DNA from 2 places in the Alteromonas sp. 14N.309.X.WAT.G.H12 genome. Region 1 is predicted to be linked to the other one. Evidence: predicted binding sites of a transcription regulator. Region 1 holds the regulator's gene; the other holds the start of a gene.

Region 1 (4,437 bases):
GCGCCAAGGAAATCCGTTACGAAGTGGCAAAACAAATGATTTCATTGAACGGCAATGCCCAAATTCAGCAAGACACTAGCGTGGTGCAAGGAGACAGCATCACTTATGATATGGGCAAAGAACAATTACTTGCCACCGGGGGGGCCGAAAGCGCTTCAGGACGCGTGACTACCGTGTTTAGACCCGATACCATTGAGAGCAAAAGACAGCACGATGATAATGACGAAGATAACAAGGAAGATAATCAATAATGGCTACGTTGTCTGCATCCCATTTAGCTAAATCGTACAAATCCCGCCAGGTTGTACGGGATGTCAGCTTGTCAGTATCAACGGGCCAAATTGTGGGCTTGTTAGGGCCCAATGGCGCGGGGAAAACCACCACCTTCTATATGATTGTGGGGCTGGTTCCTTTAGACAAAGGAAAAATCAAAATCGATGACCAGGAGTTGACGCACCAACCCATGCATGAAAGGGCACGCAGAGGCATTGGATACTTACCACAAGAAGCATCCATATTCCGTAAACTCACCGTTCATGAGAATATCATGGCGATTCTGCAAACCCGCAAAGATTTGAAAAAAGAACAACGTGAAGCCGAAGCGGATTCACTACTTGATGAATTTAATATCAACCATATACGTAATAGTACGGGTATGAGTTTATCCGGCGGAGAGCGCCGTCGGGTGGAGATTGCACGAGCACTCGCTGCTAACCCACAATTTATTTTGTTGGATGAGCCCTTCGCTGGTGTTGATCCAATTTCAGTGAATGATATAAAGAAGATTATTCAGCATTTACGTGACAGAGGTATAGGAATCCTTATTACGGATCACAATGTTCGAGAAACCCTTGATGTTTGTGAAGAAGCCTATATCGTCAGTCATGGCGAGCTCATTGCGCAGGGTACCGCGGAACAAGTATTAAGTAATCAAAAGGTTCGTGATGTATACCTGGGAGAGCAATTCAGGCTATAGTTAGGATATCGGATTCGGTTAATCGTGACCCATACTGGGTATCCCTTGATAGAGTTATATAAGACGTAGATGAAACCATCGTTACAGTTAAAATTTAGCCAACAACTTACAATGACGCCGCAGTTACAGCAGGCGATCAAATTATTGCAGTTGTCGACACTTGATTTACAACAGGAAATTCAAGAAGCCTTGGATTCCAACCCGTTGTTAGAAGTGGATGAAAGTACCGACAACGATGTTGGCGAAAAAAATAATTTAGAGAACGACGATACGGTTCAGGAATCGGCATCTGCCACTGAAAGTATGGACACTGGAGAAGCGTTAGAAAAAAACGACCTTCCCGAAGAATTACCCTTAGACAGTACTTGGGATGAATATATCTCAGCTTCCTCCGCACCGGCAACCAGCATATCCGGCTCCTCTGGTGGCGATGATGAACAGATCTTTCAGGGAGAAACCACCGAGAACATTCAGGATCATTTGCTTTGGCAAATGCGCTTGACGCCCTTTTCAGAAATAGACCGAGCCATCGCCTTGGCGATTATCGACTCCATCGATGAAAGTGGTTACCTCACCGTTAGCGTTGAGGATATTCTGCAAAGCGTTAATAGTGACGAAACCGAAGAACCGGTGGAAGAAGACGAAGTGGAATGCGTGCTAAAACGTATCCAATTGTTTGATCCCATAGGCTCTGGCTCCCGTTCACCTCAGGAATGCCTGCTTGTGCAACTCAAACAGTTTGCCCCTGAGACGCCTTGGCTGGAAGAAGCCAAAATGCTGCTGGAGAACCATTGTGATTTACTCGGTAGCAAAGATTATCGAACACTAATGCGTAAAACTCGGCTCAAAGAAGATCAACTTCGTGAAGCCATGCGTTTACTACAAACATTGAATCCACGGCCCGGTAGCGCCCTTATCACCAAAGAACCAGAATATGTCATTCCTGATGTGTCTGTGGCGAAGAAAAACGGACGATGGGTGGTGGAACTTAATCCAGATAGTCTACCTAAATTAAGTGTTAATCAGCAGTATGCGGCCATGAGCCGTAAAGCGAAAAACAGCAGCGACTCTCAGTTTATTCGCTCTCATATGCAAGAAGCGAAATGGTTTATAAAGAGTCTGGAAAGTCGCAACGAAACCCTATTGAAGGTGGCGAACTGTATCGTACAGCAACAAATGGGATTTTTTGAGCACGGACCGGAAATGATGAAACCAATGGTGCTCAATGATGTCGCAGAAATGGTGGATATGCATGAATCAACAATTTCCCGCGTAACCACGCAAAAATACATGCATACCCCACGGGGCATTTTCGAATTGAAATACTTTTTCTCCAGCCACGTCGCAACGGAATCAGGTGGCGAATGTTCATCAACGGCAATACGCGCATTAATTAAAAAGCTAGTGGCGGCTGAAAAACCCAGTAAACCGCTTAGCGATAGTAAGATTGCTTCGTTGTTGGCCGAGCAAGGTATTATGGTAGCTCGGCGAACAATAGCAAAATACCGGGAATCTTTGTCGATTCCACCGTCTAACCAACGCAAAAGCCTGATTTAGGGCTGCTTAAAATAAGGAAGACGAAATATGCAAATCAACCTTACCGGTCGTCATGTTGAGATCACTGACTCTTTGCGTAATTATGTCGATACTAAATTCAGCAAATTAGAGCGCCACTTTGATCACATATCAAATGTGCACGTCATATTAAATGTTGAAAAACTCAATCAAAAAGCAGAAGCTACAGTATACCTTAGCGGCGCGGAAGTGTTTGCCTCTTCAGAAAACCAGGATATGTATGCCGCAATAGACAATATGGTTGATAAACTGGATAGGCAGGTATTAAAGCACAAAGAGAAGCTTAAAAAGCATTAACGTCACTTATGGATATTCAAGCCATCGTAAGCCTGGACCGCACTAAATGTGCGGTCCAGTGCAATAGTAAAAAGCGTATTTTGGAAATTATCAGCGGAATCGCTGCCCAAAATAACCCTGACATTGACGAAGCCACAGTGCTGAGCAGTCTGCTTTCCCGAGAAAGAATGGGCAGTACTGGCATTGGCAACGGCATCGCACTTCCCCATGGTCGACTAGAAGGGTTGGATCACGTTATCGCTATTGTTGTCACTAGTACACCTGCGATAGACTTTGATGCCATTGACAATAAACCTGTGGATATTTTTTTCACCCTGTTAGTGCCTCATGATCAAACAGAAGGTCACTTGCAAACCCTAGCCACAGTGGCGGGAAAACTCAGCGACAAAGAAACCATAAAAAGCATCAGAAAAGCGCAAACCAATGATGATATTATTCGCGCATTACAGTAAGTTATAGAAAAGGACATTTGTTGCCTGCGGATTTAGGAGAGACACGGTGAATCTGATCATCATAAGTGGCCGTTCAGGCTCGGGAAAATCTGTAGCATTACGGGCCTTAGAGGATTTGGGATATTACTGCGTTGATAATATCCCCGTTAACCTGCTTCCCGCTTTAACCCATACTGTCGCCGACGAATACGAACAAGTGGCCGTGAGCATCGATGTTCGTAACCTGCCCAAAGATCCCGCTGAATTAGTGGAAATACTGGATTATTTGCCCGAATCTTGGACGGTTACCATTGTGTATATCGATGCCAGTGAAGACATGCTGATGAAGCGCTTCAGTGAAACCCGGCGTTTGCATCCACTGGCCAAATTAAACAAGTCTTTATCCGATGCCATTCTCACAGAAAAAGAACTGCTTGCCCCCATTGCGGAACGGGCAGATCTTAATATTGATACCGATTCCTTAAGCATCCACCAGCTTGCCGAACTCATACGCGAGCGCATTTTAGGTAAAAAAAGCGCGCGTTTAGTACTGGTTATCGAATCCTTTGGCTTTAAACATGGCATTCCTAAAGACGCCGATTACGTGTTTGATGCCCGTTTCTTACCTAATCCCCATTGGGAGCCCGACTTAAAACATCTCACTGGCTTAGACACGCCTGTGCAAGTATTTTTAAGTTCACAGCCCATCGTTACCAAATTTATTTATCAAATTCAAAACCTCATCACCACATGGTTACCCCATCTAGAACGCAACAATCGAAGCTATGTGACCGTTGCCATAGGCTGCACCGGTGGCCAGCACCGCAGTGTTTACGTTGCTGAATGCTTAGCTAAGAACTTGCGGGAGAGCCATTCTGATGTGCAAATACGTCATCGAGAGCAAAAAGAATGATGCGCCTAGAAAAATCTGTCACCATTGTTAACAAACTGGGCTTACATGCCCGGGCAGCCACTCAACTGGTACAACTGGCGAATCAATTTGATGCCGAAGTTACCTTGCAAAAAGGGGATAAAACGGCCAATGCAAACAGTGTGTTAGGGCTAATGATGATGGAAAGTCATCAGGGTGAGCAGGTAACCATTATATCAGAAGGCCCAGATGCACAGGCGGCACTTGATGCGGTAGAAAGCTTGATT
Region 2 (4,437 bases), on a different contig from region 1:
CAGTATTGAGCCCACCGCAGGTTTACAGATATCACAACCTAGTCCACTACCATGTTTGGCAAGCAAATCGTCAAAGCTGCGGATCCCTTCAACTTTTACAATGTGAAAGAGCTCTTGGCGGGTATAGTCGAAGTGTTCACAGATGGCCTTGGAGACTTCCACGCCCCGTTTTTCCAATTCACTGTCCACCACATTTTTTAACAGGGCGGTACAGCCACCACATCCGGTGCTGGCCTTGGTGGCCGATTTCACGTCACCTAAACTACAGCAGCCGCTGTCGATGGCTTGGGTTATATCGCATTTCGCCACATTGTGACATGAACAGATAGTGGCAGAATCTGGTAGCGCATCCGCACCTAATGCTGGTTGCTCACCGGCTGACGGCAAGATCAAGGATTCAGGCTTCTGGGGTAACTCAATGCCATTGAGGCTGTACTGCAAGAGGGTGTCATAGTCGCTGGTATCACCTACCAGCACAGCGCCAAGCACATGCTTTTGCGTGGCATCCACCACCAGCTTTTTATACACGCCATCGGGCTGATTATGATAGGTATAGCTAAGGGCGCCTGGCGTTTTGCCGTGGGCATCGCCAATAGAACCAACTTCCACACCCATTAATTTAAGCTTGGTGCTCATATCAGCACCAGTAAAAGCGCCCTCGCCACCGGCTATTTGTGCCGCTACGGTGCGGGCCATGGTGTAGCCTGGCGCCACAAGACCAAAAATACGGTTTTCCCACAGGGCACATTCACCAATGGCATAAATGTTTGGATCGCTGGTTTGGCATTGATCGTTTATGACAATACCTCCCCGTTCACCCACGGCCAATTCGGCTTTCTTACCGAGAAAGTCCGAAGGACGAATACCGGCAGAAAACAGTACCATGTCGGTTTCCAGATAACTGTCGTCGGCAAACACCATTCGATAACGGCAATCTTCACCGGCTTCAATAACTTGCGTTGCCTTCTGGGTATGTACAGTTACCCCTAAATCTTCTATTTTCTGGCGCAGTAAATCACCGCCTTGGGGATCAAGTTGGACTGCCATTAATTGGGGGGCAAATTCCACAACATGGGTTTCCAAACCGGCTTGTTTAAGGGCATTAGCCGCTTCCAAACCAAGTAGTCCACCACCGACTACCACACCCACTTTACTTTGGGTTGCTGACGTCTCGATAGCTTCCAAATCTTCAATGGTGCGATACACCAAACAATGGGGTTGATCATTGCCCGGAATGGGCGGCACAAAAGGATACGATCCCGTCGCCAGCACCAAGACATCATAAGAAAAGGTTTTTGTTGCCGTGGAGACGGTTTGATTGATTCGGTCTATATCAATAACTTGAGCATCAAGTTCAAAATTAACGCCCCATTTCTGATAAGTTTCTTCGTCTGTCATGGCCAGATCACTGGCATCAGAGCCGCTAAACCACGAGGAAAGGTGAACACGGTCATATGCCAATCTTTTTTCACCGCTTAATACAGTGATGCTGCAAGCGAACTGGCTGGTGACCAGTTGCTCGACAAAATGATGACCAACCATCCCGTTTCCGACGACCAGGATTTTTGGATGTGTTGTTGATGCTGTCATTGTTGAACCCTTTTTTGAGCCAAAAAAAAACCCACATCCAGTATTCACTGGTTGTGGGCTTCGTTGCCTGTTGCACGCAGTCGTACAAATTAATAATGTAGTTACCGTTAAGTGAGGTTTCTCAACACCACTTACTCATAACGATACATTTAGACAATCAACTTTAATGCCAACATTATTTCCAATTTAATTACAATAACTTACTGCTTAACATCCCTATCAGCGCGCCCATTAAATGCACTCAAATAATGCATTATGCTTTAAACGAGTGCATTGCGACCCTTAGGCCAGTTTATCTGTTGCTACCCGATATCTGGGATCTTCATTGACGTTTATTTCAACAAACTTATCCGCTTTTTTCAGCAGTACACGGCATTCGGGGCTGATATGACGAATATGTAATTTATTACCTTGTTGTTCGTATTTATCAGCCAATGTATCTAAGGCATCGATACCCGAGGAATCCCAGATTCGGCTGTTGTTGAAATCAATGACCACATCGTGGGGATCCTTGGCCACATCAAACATATCTTTAAAATGCTGAATAGAACCAAAGAATACCGGTCCACGCAGCTCATACACTTTCCAGCCGTCGTCATCAATATGGGTTTTCGCTTCGATATACTTTGCCGCTTTCCAAGCAAAGACCAAGGCCGATACGATAACCCCAACCACCACGGCAATGGCCAAATCGGAAATCACGGTCACCGCGGTCACCAAAAACAGGACAAAGGCATCTTCTTTGTTTACACCACGGATAATACGGAATGATGCCCACTCAAATGTACCGATGACCACCACAAACATAACACCCACCAGTGCCGCTAAGGGGATCATCTCAATCAGTGGCGCGGCGAAAAGAATGAAGCCAAGGAGTACCAATGCCGCCGTGATCCCAGAAAGACGACCACGACCGCCGGAGTTAATATTGATCATGGACTGGCCAATCATGGCGCAACCACCCATGCCGCCGAAAAAGCCATTGACCGTGTTGGCAACACCTTGGCCGATACATTCTTTATTGCCGCGACCACGGGTATCAGTCATTTCATCAATTAACGAAAGTGTAAGCAGTGATTCAATTAACCCCACCAAACACAAAATAACCGAGGTGGGCAAAACAATCATGACCGTTTCCCAAGTCAAGGGGACAGCGGGAATGGCAAAACTAGGTAACTCACCGGCTAAGGTGGCGGTGTCTTTTTGATCCGCCGGTAGCAAGTCCCGCACAAAATCGATAACCGTGCGGGCTTCTAAGTCTAACCCATGCACCAGCAGGGTAATAGTAACAATGGCCACGAGGGAGGCGGGTACGGCTTTGGTAAGCTTGGGTAATAAATAGATGATAGCCATGGTTAACGCCACCAAACCTAACATGGTGTAGAGCATTGTCCCCTGCATCCATGTCATTTCACCTGCCGCATTAAACACTTTAAATTGACCAAGTTGGGCCAGAAAAATCACGATGGCAAGGCCATTCACAAACCCTAACATGACCGGATACGGCACTAACCTAATGAACTTTCCAAGTCGAAAAACGCCACAGAGTATTTGCAGCAAACCGGCGAGCAAAACCGCAGCGAACAGATATTGCACGCCATGTTCTGCAACAAGGGCCACCATGACCACCGCCATGGCACCGGTGGCACCCGAAATCATTCCAGGGCGTCCGCCAATGGCAGAGGTGATAAGTCCCATCATAAAGGCCGCGTATAGCCCTATCATGGGTTCTACACCGGCAACAAAGGCAAAGGCCACCGCTTCAGGCACTAAAGCTAGGGCAACAGTAATCCCCGACAGTACATCATTTTTTACATTGCTGTCTTTGTTAGTAATCAGATCAAACATGGAAATCCAATACAGTTAATAAGTTGGTTAAAAAACGGTCGGCGATTCTACCACCATATATAAACAATGTCCTTTAATAGTATGTAAACAGATTCCGCGCGCTTTCTTAGCCAACGCTAAAGTTCGTTTGCATTTACTCTCGTAGCTATGCAAACTGTTGGCTTTTAAACAGTATAAACGGGAGCTCTTTTGACCGCATATCTTTTGGCGGCTGTCGCCCTCATCATCGCCTTCGCTGTAAACTGGCTGATACCACGACCATTTTGGCGTGCCACCCTGTTATCATCGGTACTGATTGTAGGCGCCACCACATTGGGTCTATTATATTTACCCCTAGGTGCAGATGTGGAAGTTGAGCAAGTACGCAGCTGGGTATGGTCCATTCTCCCCTTGCTGGGGTTCTTCGGCATACTCATCTCTGTCTTTGTTAGTTGGTTTTTACATGTTGTTCGCCGTCGCGGATAACCCCGCGAAGGCGTGATGATTCAGCAGAAAATCCCCTATGCAAAAAAGTACGGAATGTCCTGCACACAGCATCTAATAGGTTTTGTAGGGCAGAAACTTCCCTGACATCACCACCTTCACTCTGTCGCCTTTAGGATCGGGTTCCCGAGTTAAATCCATGGAAAAATCGATAGCACTCATGATGCCATCACCAAATTCTTCATGGATCAGCTCTTTTAACGTGGTGCCATAAACATTCACTAATTCATACCAACGGTAAATGAGTGGATCGGTGGGCACCGCCGTGGGCAAAGATCCTTTGTAGGGCGCGATTTGTAGCCACGCAACGGCTTCATCGGATAAGTCAAATAGTCTTCCGACGACCTCGGCCTGTTCCTTTGTCATGGCCATTTGCCCTAAACAGGCCGCCGTACTCCATTCTTTAGATTGCCCCATCGCATCTGCAACCTCTGCCCATTTAATCTGTTTCGTTACTTTTGCACTCACTATCATCGCTGTCACATGTTGTCGGTCAGTGATCATAAGATCCTCCAT

The links. The regulator sigma-54, encoded in region 1, starts transcription at its own class of promoters, with help from an activator protein. The targets are predictions, from matches to a motif close to GTTGGCACGNNNNTNGNNT.
Region 2: the regulator sigma-54 is predicted to act here: its motif matches at 1,746-1,764, upstream of nirB (nitrite reductase large subunit NirB).

What each region holds. Positions count from the first base shown of each region.
Region 1 covers NZ_JBAHZB010000010.1:23-4,459, forward strand. Annotated here, with positions in the region: partial or broken gene V5298_RS05525 (LptA/OstA family protein) at 1-251, shown strand, start outside; gene lptB (LPS export ABC transporter ATP-binding protein) at 251-976, shown strand; gene V5298_RS05535 (RNA polymerase factor sigma-54) at 1,046-2,533, shown strand; gene hpf (ribosome hibernation promoting factor) at 2,561-2,848, shown strand; gene ptsN (PTS IIA-like nitrogen regulatory protein PtsN) at 2,857-3,300, shown strand; gene rapZ (RNase adapter RapZ) at 3,347-4,192, shown strand; gene V5298_RS05555 (HPr family phosphocarrier protein) at 4,189-4,437, shown strand, end outside.
Region 2 covers NZ_JBAHZB010000023.1:20,946-25,382, reverse strand. Annotated here, with positions in the region: gene nirB (nitrite reductase large subunit NirB) at 1-1,590, opposite strand, end outside; gene V5298_RS08910 (SulP family inorganic anion transporter) at 1,873-3,438, opposite strand; gene V5298_RS08905 (hypothetical protein) at 3,628-3,903, shown strand; gene cynS (cyanase) at 3,976-4,425, opposite strand.